4 regions of the Bacillus sp. GM2 genome follow, and region 3 is predicted to be linked to each of the others. Evidence: riboswitches for the same ligand, from Rfam matches in the RefSeq annotation. Region 3 holds a riboswitch; each other region holds the start of a gene.
The links. Region 3 has a riboswitch for S-adenosylmethionine ahead of ACVC9U_RS20530 (5-methyltetrahydropteroyltriglutamate--homocysteine S-methyltransferase). Riboswitches for the same ligand answer to the same signal wherever they lie in the genome.
Positions count from the first base shown of each region.

Region 1: another riboswitch for S-adenosylmethionine. It lies ahead of metN (methionine ABC transporter ATP-binding protein MetN); the one in region 3 lies ahead of ACVC9U_RS20530 (5-methyltetrahydropteroyltriglutamate--homocysteine S-methyltransferase).
Region 2: another riboswitch for S-adenosylmethionine. It lies ahead of ACVC9U_RS12550 (methionine biosynthesis PLP-dependent protein); the one in region 3 lies ahead of ACVC9U_RS20530 (5-methyltetrahydropteroyltriglutamate--homocysteine S-methyltransferase).
Region 4: another riboswitch for S-adenosylmethionine. It lies ahead of ACVC9U_RS13040 (bifunctional homocysteine S-methyltransferase/methylenetetrahydrofolate reductase); the one in region 3 lies ahead of ACVC9U_RS20530 (5-methyltetrahydropteroyltriglutamate--homocysteine S-methyltransferase).

Region 1 is NZ_JBRKSZ010000007.1:184,061-188,589, reverse strand. It holds gene ACVC9U_RS01740 (carboxymuconolactone decarboxylase family protein) at 104-487, opposite strand; gene metQ (methionine ABC transporter substrate-binding lipoprotein MetQ) at 580-1,410, opposite strand; gene ACVC9U_RS01730 (methionine ABC transporter permease) at 1,424-2,092, opposite strand; gene metN (methionine ABC transporter ATP-binding protein MetN) at 2,085-3,110, opposite strand; SAM riboswitch class I at 3,227-3,334, opposite strand; gene ACVC9U_RS01720 (SCP2 sterol-binding domain-containing protein) at 3,518-3,865, opposite strand; gene ACVC9U_RS01715 (thioredoxin family protein) at 3,987-4,295, opposite strand; gene ACVC9U_RS01710 (toprim domain-containing protein) at 4,321-4,529, opposite strand, start outside.
Region 2 is NZ_JBRKSZ010000007.1:2,265,502-2,270,030, forward strand. It holds gene ACVC9U_RS12540 (DUF819 family protein) at 1-181, shown strand, start outside; gene metC (cystathionine beta-lyase) at 226-1,401, opposite strand; gene ACVC9U_RS12550 (methionine biosynthesis PLP-dependent protein) at 1,391-2,515, opposite strand; SAM riboswitch class I at 2,581-2,697, opposite strand; gene ACVC9U_RS12555 (helix-turn-helix transcriptional regulator) at 2,825-3,772, shown strand; gene ACVC9U_RS12560 (DinB family protein) at 3,853-4,341, shown strand.
Region 3 is NZ_JBRKSZ010000008.1:1,159,308-1,163,836, reverse strand. It holds gene ACVC9U_RS20540 (chorismate--pyruvate lyase family protein) at 1-170, shown strand, start outside; gene ACVC9U_RS20535 (DUF3298 and DUF4163 domain-containing protein) at 269-952, opposite strand; SAM riboswitch class I at 1,628-1,737, shown strand; gene ACVC9U_RS20530 (5-methyltetrahydropteroyltriglutamate--homocysteine S-methyltransferase) at 1,811-2,941, shown strand; gene ACVC9U_RS20525 (glycosyltransferase family 39 protein) at 3,082-4,529, shown strand, end outside.
Region 4 is NZ_JBRKSZ010000007.1:2,349,167-2,353,695, reverse strand. It holds gene ACVC9U_RS13040 (bifunctional homocysteine S-methyltransferase/methylenetetrahydrofolate reductase) at 1-1,794, opposite strand, end outside; SAM riboswitch class I at 1,874-1,985, opposite strand; gene ACVC9U_RS13035 (YajQ family cyclic di-GMP-binding protein) at 2,063-2,554, opposite strand; partial or broken gene ACVC9U_RS13030 (CvfB family protein) at 2,696-3,564, shown strand; gene ACVC9U_RS13025 (DUF3941 domain-containing protein) at 3,603-3,725, opposite strand; gene ACVC9U_RS13020 (spore germination protein) at 3,880-4,086, shown strand; gene ACVC9U_RS13015 (DegV family protein) at 4,128-4,529, opposite strand, start outside.

The sequences.
Region 1 (4,529 bases), on a different contig from region 3:
CAAATAATGAATCATCCTTTCAGAGATTTTCTTACATAGTACCAGTTATATACAAACTCTGCAAAAATGTGTGTGCTTTCAATATGCTTTCACGGACGAAAAATCAATGCTTCATTTGCTGGAATTCTTCCATCGCCTGCAGAACGAGTGTGACAGCTTGGCTCATGGCCGCGCCTCCGCCAAATGCCGCAGTTACGCCGACTGCTTCAAGAATTTCTTCCTCCGACGCTCCGCAATCCAGGCAGCCCTTGATATGATAAATAATGCAATATTCATCCTGAGTATTCACACTGATGCCCAGTGCGATCAGCTGCTTATCCTTTTCGCTGAGCGCGCCTTTTTTAAAGCATTCCTCGGTAAATTCGTTGTATTTGGCGGCAATTCCGGGCATTTTTTCGGAAAAGATGCCGATCCCTGCTTTATATTCATGCAGTGCAGATTCGATAATGCTTTCTGATTCATGCTGATTCACGTTTTGTTCCTCCATTTTCAGTTGGTAGTCTTTTTTTATTATGAGCCTCTTTTCAAAAAATACGCGAAAAAACCCCGGTTTTCTTTGAAACCGGGGTGTTCTTTCATTTACTCAGAAACAGAAATGACAGAGCCTTCATATTTTTTGTCGATGAACTTTTTGATGTCATCAGAGCGCAATACGTCCATCAGAGCTTTCACTTTGTCAGAATCTTCGTCGCCTTTTCGGACGGCGATGATGTTAGCGTAAGGATTGTCTTTTGGAGACTCAAGTTCGATTGAATCAGTTTTCGGATTCAGCTTGTTTTGGATCGCGTAGTTCACATTGATGAACACTGCGTCAGCTTCATTGGCTTCGTATGCTTTTGCTGTCATTTCAGGCGCCACATCATTTTTGATTTTGAGGTTTTTCTTGTTTTCTGCAATGTCTTTTACTGTCGCATCCACTTTTTCAATGCCTGATTTCAGCTTGATCAGTCCGGCATTTTCAAGCATTGCAAGCATGCGGCCCTGTTCAGCTGCGTTGTTGCTCATAATAATTTTTGCACCGTCAGGAAGGTCTTTTAAAGATTTATACTTTTTAGAGTAAATGCCGAATGGCTCAAGGTGTACCGCGCCGACGTTAACAAGATCATAATCTTTATTTTCTTTCATTTCCTGTTCAAGATACGGGACGTGCTGGAAATAGTTCGCATCGAGATCTTTCGTTGCAAGCGCTTTGTTGATCAGTTTGTAGTCCGTGAAATTTTTGATTTTAAGCTCATAGCCTTTTTCTTTCAAAAGCGGCTTTGCTTCTTCAAGGATTTCAGCGTGAGGCGTCGGCGTCGCTCCGACTGTGATGACTTTGCTGTCTTTATCCCCTTCGCTGCTGGAAGATCCGCAAGCGGCCAAAACGCCTGCAAAAATGATGAATAAAGCTGTTAATAAACCTTTTTTCATGTTGATGTCCTCCCTAACGTTTGTCTAATTTATTTGTTATAAAATCCCCGATAAACTGGATGATGAACACAATAGCTAAGATGAAAATAGTGGCGATCAGTATAATATCGGGATTGTTCATCTGAAAACCGTTTACATAGGCAAGGTTCCCGAGTCCGCCTGACCCGATTGCTCCGGCCATCGCCGTCGAACCGATCAGTGCAATCGCCGTAACCGTAATGCCAGAGATCAAGGCCGGCATCGATTCGGGCAGGAGCACTTTAAATATGATCGTCGATGTTTTGGCTCCCATCGATTTCGCCGCTTCAATCACGCCCTTATCAACTTCGCGCAAAGCGATTTCAACCAGGCGGGCATAGAAGGGAGCGGATGCGATAATCAAAGCCGGAAGTGCGGCATTCGGTCCCAGGATCGTGTTCATTAAAAACTTTGTGAAACCGAGCAGCAAAATAATCAATATGATAAAAGGAATAGACCTGAACACATTGACGATTGCCGAGATGACACCGTTCACGACCCGATTCTGCCAAATGTTTCCTTTTGAAGTCAAATACAGCAGCATACCGAGAATCACTCCGATGATAAAAGCAAACAATAGGGAAATTCCTGTCATATATATCGTTTCATACGTTGCTTCCCACAGCTGCTCCATATCTACGTTTGGAAACAGTTTTTCAAACATTCGTGATCACCTCTGCTTCTACCTGGCGGCTCTTGATGAAATCGACCACGTCATTGACCTCGTTTTCACGTCCGTCGACATGTATGAACAATGAACCGTATGCACCGTCCTGAGTCTGCGAGATTTTGCCTTGAAGGATGTTGACTTCAACATCGAACTTCCGAATGATCTGCGTGATCAGCGGCGATTCGGCCGCTTCGCCGACGAAAGTGAGCTTGATCGTCCGCCCGGATGTCGTTTCTTCGAGGAAATGCTTCAGCGTTTCCTTTGTTTCCACCGGTTCTGTTACCTGCTGAACAAAGCGCTTTGTCATTTCTTCCTTCGGCTTGATGAAGACGTTCAGTACATCGCCTTCTTCTACGACCTTTCCGTTTTCCATGACGGCCACTCTGTGGCAGATTTTCCTGATGACATGCATTTCATGAGTGATCAGGACAATGGTCAGTCCGAGCCTTTCATTGATATCGGACAGAAGACCCAGAATCGAATCAGTCGTCTGCGGATCAAGCGCTGATGTCGCTTCATCGCATAACAGAACTTTCGGATTGTTTGCGAGCGCCCGTGCGATGCCGACGCGCTGCTTTTGGCCTCCGCTCAGCTGTGAAGGGTAGGCGTTTTCCTTGCCTTCAAGACCGACAAGCTTAATCAGTTCAGCGACTCTTTCCAGACGTTTTGCTTTGCTGACACCGGCGATCTCCAGCGGAAACGCAATATTGTCGCGCACCGTTCTCGACCATAACAGGTTGAAATGCTGGAAAATCACGCTGATTTCCTGCCTTGCTTTCCTCAGCTTCTTCCCTTTGATCTCGCTGATTTTTCTGCCGGCTACTTCAACCGTGCCTGAAGTCGGCTGTTCAAGTCCGTTCAAGAGACGGATCAAGGAGCTTTTTCCGGCTCCGCTATATCCAATAATTCCGAAGATTTCACCTTTTTTAATCGTAAGGGTGACATCTTGGACAGCATTGACATCTCCATGCTTTGACCGATAAATCTTTGAAACATTTTGAAGATTTATCAAAAGCCATCACCTGCTTTCTTGCTCAATTCTCATAGTTGTCTAAATTCCTGATCAATCAACGAAAAAAGCCTTTCTGCACACATGAGCAGAAAGGCTTTGGAAAAGTCTGGGCCTTTCTCTCATCTTTCAAAGCATAACGCTTCGCGTGAATTGGCACCATTTCAACACGTGTTGATGGTTGCCGGGTTTCATAGGGCACTTCCCTCCACCTCTCTGGATAAGAGAAACATATATTTATTTTTTGATTATTATGATCGGAATTCTTAAAGTAGGATATCATGCGAAAAAATAGTTGTCAACTATTTTTCGTAAGACAATCGTCCTACGGCGAAAAGAGACGAGCGTAAACGCCCGTCCCTGTCTGACTAATACACGGAATGTGCCGATTTTTTGAATTTTTAAAAAGTCTATGAATAAAGATCGCTGTTTTTAAAGAAGCCGTCCGTCAGCCATAAAATCGCTTCAAGCTTCAATAAAGCTCTAAAAGAGCCTTTTACTTTAACAGTGCCGCGCTGTACGAGATGCTGCAATGAAATGTCGCCATGAAGAAGGTCAATAATCTCGCTTTGCTCTCCAAAAAAGGTCAAATGAGCTTTTTCTACAGGAGAATATTTTTCCATTTCCCCTTTTTCGTTGATTGCTAACGTAAAAGCTTCTTTCTCTCCTTGAAACGTAATCAGCAAAGCCGTTGTAGATAATAGAGGTTTTAAAAAAAGAGCCTTGCCCTCTCTTTCTATCAATCCCATTTTCTCCAACTGTATAACCTCCTGTAAATTGGTCATACTTACAGATTCTCTGTCTGCTGCAGGAGTTCCTTTAGGAATTGCTCGACAAGTTTTTGCTGGTTATTTCCCGAGAAATATGTCAAAACCGCCCTTAATCCACAACATTTTGTTTAATCGTATCATATAAGTAGGAAACGGAGTGAAAAGCGTATTCTTTTTTGACGACTCGCCCTTTTTTGTAAAGGATAAAACACGGGACGCTTTCTATTTCCTGCTGTTTGGCAAATGACGGGGAGTAATTGAGATTGTTTTTATAAAAAGGAATGTCCTTCATCATTTCATCAACGACCTCCAGCATTCTTCCGGCCAGCTGACACGTTCCGCAGAACGGCGTGTATACATATAGAAGACAGGTCTCATGTTCAAGCCGTGTCAGCTCTTTTTCTTGAAGTTCTTGCATCTGTTAAACCGCACCTCAATACGTTTTATAATAAATATTTTGTATGTACCCGGATGTTTGAACGAAATAATACTTCTGCAACATGCTGACTCGGGGCGGAAGCGACTTCTTTGTATACCCTATCGATGTATAGATGCGAAGCTTGGGGGAGCTCCCTCATCAGCTGACGGCGGAGCTTTTCCCCTGATTCATCGGCATCCACCAGGATATAAACGTCTTTATCAAACAGCGTCT
Region 2 (4,529 bases), on a different contig from region 3:
CGAGGAAATTCTCTTGGCCTGCAACGCATCTGTCGGCGGTCCGACAACAGCGGCGGCGATGGCGATCGCAAAAGGCTGGCAGGGCCTCGTTGCTCCGGTTATGTTGGTCGGGACGTTCGGATATCTGATCGGCAATTATGTCGGCACCCTCTTGGGCACATGGTTTTCCACCCTGGTTTAAACGCAAAAAAAGCCGCAGATTCCCTGAAGAGTCTGCGGCTTCTTTTATGATCGGGCGAACGCTCCGGATACGGCTTCCAATGCACGGGCAAAATCGGCCTGCAAATCATCGGCATGTTCCACACCGACGCTCAGCCGCAGAAGGCCGTCGGTAATCCCCCGTTTTTCCCGCTCTTCTTTCGGCATGGCGGCGTGTGACATTTTTGCCGGATAGGAAAGGATCGACTCCACAGCGCCGAGGCTGACGGCAAAGACCGGAAGAGAGACGCGTTCTACAATCTTTTTCACAGCTTCTGCATTCTCCAGCTCGAACGAAAGGACGGCGCCGGCGCCATATGACTGGTGCCTGTGAACAGACGCACCCGGATGCGAAGATAGCCCCGGATAATACACTTGTTTGACGGCCGGATGCTTTTCAAAAAATTCAGCGAGCTGCTGAGCCGTTCGCGATGCTTTTTCAAGCCGAACCTGCAGTGTCTTCAGCCCTCTCAGCACAAGCCAGCAGTCTTGGACGCCGAGAACAGCGCCGAACGAATTTTGCAGTTTATAAAGTTCTTCCCCGAGTTTTTTGTCTTTCACGACGGCAAGGCCTGATAATACGTCGCTGTGTCCGCTTAAAAACTTCGTCGCGCTGTGTAGCACAACATCGACGCCGAGCTCGAGCGGCCGCTGCAGCGCCGGGGTCATAAACGTGTTGTCAAGAAACGTCAGACAGCCGTGCGCCTTGGCAAGCTTGACGACGCCTCTGATATCCGTAATGCCGAGCGTCGGATTTGACGGTGTTTCAAGGTAGATGACTTTTGTATTTTCCCTTATGTTTAAAGCAATTTCATTTAAATCCGTCATATCGACGAAAGTATGTTCAATCCCGAAGCGGCTCAGCACTTCCGTAATCATCCGGTAAGTGCCGCCGTACACATCTTTTGTGACAAGCACGTGATCGCCCTTTGACAAAAGCAGAAAGGCGGTGGAAATCGCGGCCATTCCGGATGAAAAAGCAAATCCCCTCGTCCCTCCCTCAAGCTCGGCTATCGTGTCTTCAAGCGCCGTTCTTGTCGGTGTTCCTGACCGGCTGTAGTCATATTCGCCGAATTTGTCAAAAGAGCCTTGATGAAAGGTTGAGGCGTGCTGGATCGGCACGCTGACGGCTCCGGTTGCTCCGTCCGTTTTATTTTGGTTATGAACAAGCCGTGTTTCAAGCGTCCAGTTTTCATGACTCATGCGGAACCGCCTCCCCTTTTACTTTTTCCAGCGCAGCTTTTAGATCCTGCTTTAAATCGGAGACGTGTTCGATTCCGACTGAAAAGCGCAGAAGTCTGTTGCAGACGCCGTTTGCAATTCGGATGTCTTCCGGGATATCCATATGGGTCTGTGTCGCCGGATAGGTGATGAAGCTTTCGACTCCGCCGAGGCTTTCGGCGAAACAGATCGTCTTGAGATTTTTCAGCAACGGATTAACCCATTCTTCTTTTTGAACGCGGAATGACAGCATGCCGCCTTTTCCCGGATAAAGAACATCGGCAATTTCCTCCTGCTCTTCCAAAAAGGCCGCAAGTTCCCGCGCGTTTTCCTGATGCTGTCTCATCCTGAGAGCGAGCGTCTTCATCCCTCTCATTAAGAGCCATGAATCGAACGGCGATAAAACCGCGCCGATGGCGTTTTGGTGCTGGAACATTTCCTCAGACAGCTCTTCGCCTTTTGCAACGACAAGCCCCGCCAAAAGATCGTTATGACCGCCCAAATACTTCGTCGCGCTGTGAATGACAAGATCAGCGCCGAGCTCAATCGGCTTTTGCAGAACCGGTGTATAGAACGTATTGTCAACAATGAGCAGCAAGTCGTGCTCTTTGGCGATTTGCGCGATTTTTTGAATATCAGCTTCCTGCATGAGCGGATTTGTCGGCGTTTCTACAAACAGTGCCTTTGTATTGTTCGTGATTTTCGACTTGATACAGTCTTCGTCTGAAAAATCGTCGTAGAAAAAGCGAAGTCCGTATTTCTTCCATTCGTTTTCAAAAAGGCGGTACGTTCCCCCATATAAATCGGACGAAACGATGAGCTCATCCCCGCTTTGAAACAGAGCCATGATCGTCTGAATGGCAGCCATACCGGAACTGAACGCAAAGCCGCGCGTTCCCCCTTCGAGTTTCGCGATTGCATCTTCAACAAGCTGTCTTGTCGGATTTTTTGTGCGAATGTAATCAAACCCTGTGGATTCCCCGATCCCTTTGTGCCTGTACGCAGAAGAGAAATAAACGGGAGGATTGACAGTTCCCGTTATTTCATCACTGCGGTTGCCGATTTGCGCCAGCGTTGTTTGTACATGTTCAGTCATATGACACCATCCTTTTAAAAATAAAAAACCCCTTCTTCATAAGAAGAAGGGGGATTATGCGCTTCTTCTTATCTTCCAAGCATCTGCTTGCTGGATTTAGCACCTTGGTACACTGACATCGTCAGTGCAGACCGGTTGCTGAGGTTTCAAAGGGCCAGTCCCTCCACCTCTCATGATAAGAATCTCTTCAATTTTCTGATTGTTCTTTACTTTAACCTAAGTCAAGACATTTTTCAAGGGTCATTTTTAAATCTTTCCTCATATTGAACATGGTATGATGAAACCAAACGACGGAACCGGAGGAATCAGATGCCAAAAACAGAGCGATTAATCGAATTGATGATGACCGTTCATACAAAACGAAAATTTACGGCCGGGGAGCTCGCAGCAGAATTCGGGGTTTCCTACCGCACGATTCTCCGCGATCTGGACGAGCTGAGCGCGCTCGGCGTCCCGATCTATTCTGAAACAGGCGCGAACGGAGGCTATTATTTGCTGAATGAACCTGTGCTTCCGCCGCTCTTTTTTACACAATCAGAGGCGGCGGCTATGTTTTTCGCGTATCAATCTCTGCAGTTTTTCGGATCGCTTCCCTTTGATGTGGAAACGCGGATGGTTTTAAAAAAGTTCTACCGCCACCTTCCCGTGGAAACACAGGAGCGGATTGATGCGATGAAAGACAGAATCGTGTTCTGGAATCCGCATCGTCCAAAAGCCGCCGAACATTTAGAAACGCTTCTTGATGCAGCCATCAATCAATCCGTTTTGACGGTCGTTTATGACGGAACAGACGATTGCGCGGAGAGATCCATCCAGCCCATCGGCTTGTTCAGCTGGAACGGCTTCTGGTACTGTCCGGCCTATTGCTTTAAAAGGCAGGCGTTCAGACTGTTCCGCGCCGACCGCATCCTTCGGGCGGAAAAAGCGGCCAGCCCGCTGGCCCGCCAGCTTCCCTATCGATCGGTTCTCAGCTGGATCAAACATTCGGAGAGCGAGTGCTCTGAACCGGTGCGGCTGCAAGCGGAACTGACACGCAGAGGAGCCAGGCGGGCTGCGGCTGATGTGGACTTATTCAAGATCCTCACCATGCGGGATGACGGGACGGGGGCGATCGATGCAAACCTCCCCAGACCAGAACTTGAGTATTTCGGGGAACTTTTGTGGAACCTCGGCACTGAGGCAACTGTCAAAGAACCCGCGGAAATCAAGCTTCAGCTGAAACGAAAGGCTTCTGACATTTTAGCAAGGTACGACTGACTTTTTTTTAGAATCGTGACAAAGCCTGTCAGGATTAGGTGATACTTTTAGAATAATGCCAAATGGAAAGGATGAAGCAAATGAATCAAGTTCAAGCCCTGCGGAGCGATTTGTTCCACGAGATGGAGACGGGCATCCGCTCCACGTGTCATCTTCTGAAAAAAGTGAAGGAATCTGACTGGTCTTACCGGCCCGCCGACCGCATGCGAAGCCTGAAAGAACTGGCAAGCCATCTGACGGCCATCCCAGAAGCCGACTTGGCCATCATGCAAGAAAAGGAAGAGGACGTCATCGCCCGGATTGAAAAGAAATATGGTGCTTTGCAGTCGGCTGACCAAATGGCTGCAGCTATGCAGAAAGGATTCGACGCTTTTCAAACGTATATGACTTCCCTCTCCGACGAGGATTTTTTGACAAAAAAAACAAAGCCGTTTTACCTCGATGAAGGGATGACCCAAAGCCGCTGGCTGACGGAAACGCTCACCCACATCTTCCATCACAGAGCCCAGCTGTTTAATTATTTAAAACAGCTCGGCTATGACGTCAACATGTTCGACCTGTATCTATAAAAGGGGGCATCTGATAAAAAAAAGAAACGCGGCATATGTGATCTGTCCTTCCTTGCACATCGCTCGCTTCGTCTTTGAAAAGCGCCGCATACATCAAAGCGCCCGCCCGGTTTCAAACGGTACCTTTCATCGGACCGAAAATGGTGCAGTGCGCCGTTGACTTAGGCTGTCATTCCTTCAGGCGACAT
Region 3 (4,529 bases):
TTTTCAGCACGGGCGACTGCCAGGGAAAACATTTCACACACCTTGTACCTGTTTCGGCAGACCGGACATATGCTTTTAAAAAATATCAGATCATCAGCGGCCGACAGTGCATGTTCTATGTCTGCGAGCTGTTCGATTTAGAAAAAATCTGCGAACTGACGCCGGGCTGAATCATGCCCGTCAGCTGCCGCTTTATGAAAGAGCTTCCAAAACCTCCCCAATCCTTCTTCCCTCAAAACAAAAACCCCTGCGAAACAGGGGCTGTTATTTATTGATACACCGTTTTCGGAACGGCAACGACCGGATTTCCGGCAGCATAAGGGGCTACATCGTATTGCTGGAAGACGATCGCAATGCCGTCTTTTGTGTAATAAAAAGCCGTGTTTTTACCAAGGACGATGTCTTTCTTCTTCACATCCGGGAAGAAAATGTCGCTGTGTTTTTGAATATAGTTGTAAATGTATGTTTTTGTCTTATCCATTTTCGATTTTGTATTTAGGATGTCTGATAAATACACCCGTTTTTTAGAGGCAAGGTCATAGTTGAAAGAGCGGACTGCCGTATTTCCGTGCGCTCCGCCGGAGTAGACGTAATTACTTGTCAGGATGCTCAGCTTTTGGCCGGTCCGGTATTTCACTTCAAAGGACGTTTGGTAATCGGTTTGGTATCCGTGCTGTTGACCGTCTTTCTTGTTTTTTACATAATCTTTGTAGGACTGCTCAATATAACGTTTAAAATCTTTGTTGATCTTATTTTGGAGAGATTTGGTGCTTACATTTGAAACCTGCGGGTATTTCAAAGCCTTAACGTTTTTGTAAGTATGGCTCGTGACCGTCGGCTTTTTTTCATTTGCCGCGTATGCAGAAGGAAGTGCGGCCGCACTGTACAGCGCAAAAAACAATATCCCTGTCATCAACATACCTAACGCTTTAAACACTGTTTTTATGTTCATAAGAACCCTCCTTAATCTTTCATTGTTTATCATACCCACTTTGAAATCAGGTACACATGATAGACCGGTGAACTCGATAAAAAGTTTCAGTTTTTGAAAAATATTCTAATTCAATGCGATTCACATGTATTTTAGAGATTTGGAGTCAGACGATCGACAGCTCCAATATGAAGCATATCAACACATCCTGTCCTTAACCGAAAAAGAAGTCGATTGGGCCTATTAAGTATGGGATCAATTAATAAAAGATCTTGATGGTAAAGACAATCATAAAGCGCAATTTCTCTATCATTGAGCATTAGTGACCCGGAAAACAGAATGCTAAGTGACGTATAAAATTTGGAGAGTCGGATTGGCAGGGGATCAACAGCGGAAAATAGTCGTCAAACACCTCGTTGATTGTTTTAACGGCTGCCTTTACGAAAAAAATTACACGCTGATTCGATTTGATATGATCTAAAGCCTTAGACACTTATACGATCCTTGAAGGATGACGATATCAAAAGCACTGCCGCCGGTTTAATCGCAGAAGAAGAGATTGAAAAATATCAAAAAAAGTACAAAACCGTCTGGAAAAATACTCGAATAAATTAAAAATGCTCTTTTATTAACCATTGACATTTTTATAAAAAGTATTAATATTAAAATTATTAAAAAAATCGCATAAAAAGGTTTTCCTTATCAAGAGTGGTGGAGGGACTGGCCCTGTGAAACCCGGCAACCGCTGTCTATGACAGAATGGTGCTAAATCCTTAAGAGCATGTTCGTGCTCTTGAAGATAAGGAGGAGATTGAATATATCAAGCTCTTCCTTATCGGGAAGGGCTTTTTTATGTCTATAAAGAAAGAGGGATGAAGCATGACACAATCAACTGATGTACTGAAGCAAACGCCTGGAAGAAAAATCGGACCGTACAGAGCTGATCAGGTGGGAAGCCTTTTAAGGTCTGAGCCCGTAAAAAAAGCGCGTATTCAAAAAGCGAACGGTGAAATTAGCGCTGAGCAACTGCGCGAAGTCGAAAACGAAGAGATTAAGCGCATTGTCGAAAAGCAAAAAGAAATTGGCCTTAAAGCCGTTACTGACGGGGAATTCCGCAGGTCATGGTGGCATTTCGATTTTCTTGAAGGACTTGATGGCGTAGAAGGATACACAGCGGACAAGGGCATTCAATTTCATAATGTTGAAACGAAGCCGCGAGGTATCAAAGTAACAAGCAAAGTCGATTTTACAAACCATCCGATGCTGGAAGATTATCAATTTCTTCATGATATTGCGGGCACACATACGCCGAAAATGACGATTCCGAGCCCGAATATGCTGTTTTTCAGAGGAAAACTTGGAGAAAGCCCGTACAAGGATCTGGATGAGTTCCATCACGATGTCGCGCAGGCTTACAAAAAAGCGATCCGCGCATTTTACGACGCCGGCTGCCGCTATTTGCAGCTGGATGATACGGCCTGGTCGGTATTTTTCTCAGACAAAGGACATGAGCAGATCAAAGCATTCGGCCGCCAGCCTGATGAACTGCGCCAGTCTTTCGCCAACACGATTAATGAAGCAGTTGAAGGACGCCCGGACGATTTGACGGTCACCATGCACATCTGCCGCGGCAACTTCCAATCAACATGGGTGGCGGAAGGCGGCTACGATGCGGCTGCTGAAACGATTTTCGACGGACTCAATTTAGACGGACTTTTCCTTGAATTTGATGACGAGCGCTCCGGCGGCTTCGAACCGCTTCGCTATGTCAAACGGAAAGACTTGCAGGTCGTCCTCGGCCTCATCACATCCAAATTCGGTGAGCTTGAAAACCCGGATGCCATTAAGCGGCGCATCGAAGAGGCTTCCCGCTACGTCGACCTGAACCAGTTGTGCCTAAGCCCGCAGTGCGGCTTTGCCTCCACAGAAGAAGGCAACCTCCTGACGGAAGAGCAGCAATGGGAAAAACTGCGCCATGTCGTCGAGATCGCTGAAGACGTATGGAAATAACATCTCATATTTGAGACATGCCTAATGACGGCATGTCTCTTTTTTTTTGCCCCTTTATACAATTTAAAATTCCTTCTTGATTTGTTCATAGTTTGATCATATTTGGCTTCTATAATGCTCTTTAGTGAGGTGATCGAACAATGATTAAAAAAAGGAAAATCGATATATTCCTGGTCTTCATTCTTGTATTATCCGCAGCATTAAACTTGTACGGCATCTGGAATAGTGACACAGACAACGCCTACTATACGGCGGCCGTCGAAAGTATGACCCAAAGCTTTCATAACTTCTTTTACGCATCATTTGATCCGGCAGGCTTTGTAACAGTTGATAAACCGCCTGTCGCACTCTGGATTCAGACAGTTTTTGCACTTGTGTTCGGCGTGCACGGCTGGAGCGTCGTTCTCCCTGAAGCCATTGCCGAAGTGATTTCCGTAGCACTCTTGTACTTTATTGTAAAACCTACTTTTGGCAAAACGGCGGCCAGAATTTCAGCTCTTATTATGGCGTGTACGCCGATTGCCGTTGCCGTCAGCCATACAAACAACGTCGACAGCATTCTCGTCCTTTGCTTGATGACTGCAACCTGGATGTTGTTTAAAGCAGTTCGGAAAGGAAAAATCGGCTGGCTGCTCGGCGCATTCTGTATGGTCGGCGGCGGCTTTAACGTCAAAATGCTGCAAGCTTACATGGTATTACCGGCATTCCTGCTGTTTTACATGATTGCAGCAAAAACGACGATTCGCAAAAAAGTTGTGTCTCTTATCACAGCCGTGATTGTTCTGGCAGGTGTTTCCGTTTCCTGGGCGGTTGTCGTCGACAGCCAGCCGGAGAGTTCGCGCCCTTATATCGGAAGCAGCCAGACCAACTCTGTCCTTGAGCTGGCGTTTGGCTACAACGGCATCCAGCGTCTCACAGGCCAAAACGGTACAGGCGGGGGCGGAACCTCCTCATCTGATCAAGATCAAAAGAACCAGCAGCAGGAAATGCCGCAGCAGCAAAGCGGCGATACCGAAAACAACTCAGACTCGGCAAATGGACAAATGGCTCCGCCGAGCGGGGGCGAAATGCCTTCAGGCGGACCGGATGGCCGGCAGGGTGATGTCCAAAGCGGCGGCGGAGGTCCCGGCGGCGGCACGAGCGGCATGTTTGGCACAGGAACCCCGGGTCCTCTCAGACTATTCCAATCTGAGCTTTCCGGACAGGCAAGCTGGCTGATCCCGTTTGTACTGTTCGGCATCATCTGTTTGCTGATCACGGGCCTTCGCGGGCAACGAAAACTCAATGAAACAACGACTGAAACGATTTTCTGGATGATGTGGCTTCTGCCGGTCGCTGCATTCTTCAGTGTCGCAGGATTCTTCCACCACTACTATCTGATCATGCTGGCAGCTCCAATCGCCGCTTTGTCAGGTGCAGGCTGGACGGCGCTCGTTCGCCTTTATCAGGAAGAAACCGGCTGGAAAAAACAGCTTCTGCCGATCGGCATTTTGCTGACAACCGCATTTGAATTGTATATTTTGAGTCCTTATCTCAGCGAAATCGGCATCATCTGGAGCATATTGATCGGCGCTTTCGGCATTGTCAC
Region 4 (4,529 bases), on a different contig from region 3:
ATATGCCGTCAGCTCGACGGTTAAATCAGACCGCAAAAACGGTGTGATCAGATAAATGCCGTTGAACAGGTCGCACGCCGCATCAAGCAGGGAGCGGGCGATCGCGAGCCCTTCCTCGGCCTGTTTTTGTTTGTCATTTCCAGCCAGCGCCATCTTTTCGCGGATTGAATCGGACAGCTTGATACCGGGGATTTCGTTGTGGATGAATTCCGCGTTGCGGCTGCTGGTCAGCGGCATGACGCCGATATAGATCGGTGTTTCAAGATGCTTTGTTTCCTCGTGGATTTTGATGAGCTGCTCCTCTGAATAGACAGGCTGGGAAATGAAATAGTCTGCGCCGCAGGCGATTTTTTTCTCAAGCCGTTTCACCGCTTTGTCAATGTGTCTGACATTCGGATTGAAGGCGGCCGCCACTGAGAAATTTGTTTTCTTGCCGAGCGGTTTACCCGAATATGACAAGCCTTCGTTAAACTGTTTGATCAGGCTAATCAAATCGAACGATGTCAGGTCATAGACGGAAGTCGCTCCCGGAAAGTCGCCGATTTTCGACGGATCGCCGGTAATCGCCAGCACGTCTGACAGCCCGAGTGTATCGAGCCCCATTAGATGGGACTGCAGGCCGATCAGGTTGCGGTCTCTGCATGTGATATGGATCAGCGACCTCATATCGAGGCGCTGTTTTAAGAGCGCGCCGCAGGCGACATTGCTGATCCTCGGTGTGGCAAGCGAGTTGTCCGCCAATGTCAGTGCATCGATTCCGGCTGATTGAAGTTCCTCAGCGGCGTGCAAAAATTTATCAAAGTTTAATTGTTTTGGAGGATCGAGCTCGACGATAATGGACCGTTTCTGCTTGGCCAGATCGTCAAGAACGGGCTCTGTCCTTTCATTTTGAACGGCAAGCGCCGCTTTCTTTCTAATTTTCACGCGCTTTTCGGTGACTGGAGGAAGCCCTTTGACCGCCTCAGCCATCGCCCTGATGTGGTTCGGCGTCGTTCCGCAGCAGCCGCCGATGATCCGTGCGCCTTGATTGCGGAATTCCTCCGCGCTTTCCCTGAAATATTCATCATCCGTCTCATAAACAAGCCTGCCTTCGACAAGGGACGGGAGGCTGCTGTTCGGATAGACGGAAAGATAGGCGTCTTCTAAAAGCGGGACTTCTTCAAGCGCTCTGATCATATGATAAGGGCCGAGGCGGCAGTTGATGCCAACGACGTCTGCGCCGAGGGATGCCAGCTGCTTCAGGCCGTTCGCAAGCGGGGTCCCGTCCTGAAGAACGCCTTCTTCGTGCATTGAGACATTCAAAATGACCGGCAGCTCGGTTTCCTTTCTGGCAATCTTTAAAACTTCGCGCGCTTCTTCTAAATCGTAATAGGTTTCGAGCAGAAGTCCATCCGGCTGCTCATTTAACAGAAGATAGAGCTGTTCGCGGAAGCTTCTTTTAATGTCCTCGAGAGAATACGAGTTTTTGTTGAACGTCCGGATTCCGCCGAGCGTACCGAGAACATAAGCAGAACCGGCGGCGGAGCGGGCGAGACGGACCGCTTTTTCGTTGATTTGTTTTGTTTCGTCTTCGAGTCCGTATCTGGACAGCTTGATGAAGTTTGCGCCGTACGTATTCGTTTGAATGATATCGGCGCCGGCCTGTACATACGCTTCGTGGACGCGTCTCACTTCTTCGGGCTTGGAGATGTTCAGTTCCTCAAAACACCTGTCGATCCCGTAGGAATACAGAAGTGTGCCCATTGCGCCGTCCGCAATTAACGTTTTGCTTTTTATATCCTCCAAAAAACCCATCGTTTTCCCCCTTAAGCATTTTTGATAAACAAAAAAGTCTTCTGTGAAGCAGAAGACTTTTCATCGACATTTGTCCGTCTTCTTATCTTCCAAGCAGACTGCTTGCTGGATTTAGCACCTTGGTCATGAATATTCATTCACCGGTTGCTGAGGCTTCATCGGGCCAGTCCCTCTGCCTCTCTTGATAAGAACAGCTATTCAGTTTCTATTGATTACTTTTACTCAATTTACCGAAAATCGGAGGAATAATCAACAGTAAATTAAGAATTTATCGAAAATTTATAAATTGAACATCAATCGGCAGGTCGGCTTCTCTCACCATCGCAATGATTTGCTGAAGGTCGTCTTTATTTTTTCCGGTTACGCGGACTTGATCGTCCTGCACTTGCGATTTAACTTTCAGACCCGATTTTTTTATCAGGTTATTGATTTTTTTTGCGTTTTCTTTGTCGATGCCCTGAACTAGTTTTCCGCGCTGTCTGACCGTACCGCCCGAAGCGTTCTCAAGCTTTGAGTATTCGATGTTTTTCGTCGGGACGTTCCGCTTGATCAGTTTGCCGACAAGCACGTCTTTCAGCTGGTTCATTTTAAATTCGTCGTCCGATACAAGAACGAGCTCGTCTCCTTCGAGTGTGATGCTGCTTTTTGACCCTTTGAAATCATAGCGTGTGCCGATTTCCTTAAGAGCGGTCTGGATTGCGTTTTGAACTTCAGGCAGTTCAACCTTTGAGACGATATCAAATGAGCTTTCTTTCGCCATGTGAAAAACCTCCATCCATTTTACTTATGAGTCAATTATAGTAGAATAAGGTGAAACTTCCAATATCGAGCGGTTTGTCTGGCCGCGATCCGGCAATAATTTGAACATTGGAGGAATAATAAGAAAAAGAAAAACAGGCGGATAAGAAAGGAAGAAACAGTATGAAACCAGGACAGCAGCTAACATTGAAAATAGATCATAAAGCCGATTACGGTTACTTTTTGACGGACGGCGAAACGGCGGTCCTTCTGCATCAGAGCGAGATCACCGAGGATATTGAAGACAGAGAGGAGGTCGATGTCTTTTTATATGTCGATCATGAAGATCGCCTGGCAGCTACGATGAGAAAGCCGATCATCAGCGCTGAACAGTACGGCTGGGTGGAAGTCGTTGATGCCGTCAGCGGCATGGGGGTTTTCGTCGATGTCGGGCTCTCCAAGGACGCCCTCGTTGCGACAGAGCATCTCCCGCCGTATGAATCAGTATGGCCGCAAAAAGGGGACAGGCTGTACTGTATGCTGAAAATCACGGGGCACGGAAGGATGTTTGCCAAACCGGCGCCGGAGGATAAGATCAGCGAGCTGTTTACTGAAGCTTCACCCGGTTTGATGAATAAAGAGCTCACCGGGACGATCTACCGCTTGATCGCATCAGGCTCTTTTATGATTTCCGAAACCGGCATCAGAGGCTTTATCCATTCTTCTGAGCGAAAGGAAGAGCCGAGGCTCGGCGAAAAGCTGACCGCAAGGGTGATCAAAGTAAAAGAAGACGGTTCTGTTAATCTGTCGCTTCTGCCAAGAAAGCAGGATGCCTTGTCGGTTGATGCAGAACAAATTTTGACTTATATGAGAACGAGAAACGGCGCGATGCCGTTTTGGGATAAAAGCGACCCGGAGGATATCAAAGAGCGCTTCAACATGAGCAAAGCAGCATTTAAAAGGGCGCTCGGCCATCTGATGAAACAGGATAAAATCTATCAGGAAGAGGGCTGGACATACGAGAAAAAATAAATATAAGGCGGCGTTCCGATGAGGACGCCGCCGGTTTTTTACAGGTGATCAGTCTTCTTTGATTCCTGGTGTTTACCGGCTTGTCTGTTCTTTTCGGCGAGCCGGTTTTTCTGCTGGTTGACGGCGTTATTGTCAACCGGCTTTTTATCATCATCTTTCATGAGGAAGCACCTCCTGTCAAAATGTCGCTTTTAGCTTGCACACTGTCGGCGAAACTATGTACTCTCCCAGCCGCGATGTTTTTTGCCGGGAAGTTTATGCCTTCTTGTACCGCCAGCATACACATATCATAAGACTCAAAAAAGGAGACTTGGTATGAAACATTGCTGTTCAGTTAACATTCAACGTGTCTCGGCAGGAGGAGTCGTCAATTTCGGCGGTGCGTTCAAAATTTGTCCGATCACAATGGAAAAAGTGGTCGAAGGGTCTGGAGGTCCTGATGTCGCGACAGCGGCTGCCGGCTTTCTTGGTGGAGCGCTTACACCTGCCGCTGATGGAGAAACAGTCACCGAAGACAGCTGACGAAGAAGGCCTGCTTTTATCAAGCAGGCCTCTGTTTTACCTTATCTTTTGTCTTTCCCCGGAAAAAAGACCGCCAATGTTCCGGGTCCGGAATGGGCGCCGACCGCTGAACCGACCATGTTGATGACGATTTCCCCCGGCTGAAATTCGGCTTCGATCATCCGTTTGACCTCTTCGGCCGTCTCTTCGTCATCTCCGTGGCTGATGCCGACCGTCTGTCCGCTCAAATCGACGCTTCTTTCTTTCATCAATTCGATCATCCGTTTGAGCAGCTTCTTTTTGCCCCGGATTTTTTCCAAGGGGACAAGCTTGCCGTCTTCAACATGCAGGAGCGGTTTAATATTCAGCAAACCGCCGACAAATGCCGATGCTTTGCTGATTCTTCCGCCTCTTGCCAAATAAGTCAGGTCATCAACGGTAAAAATATGTTCAAGATGTTCGCA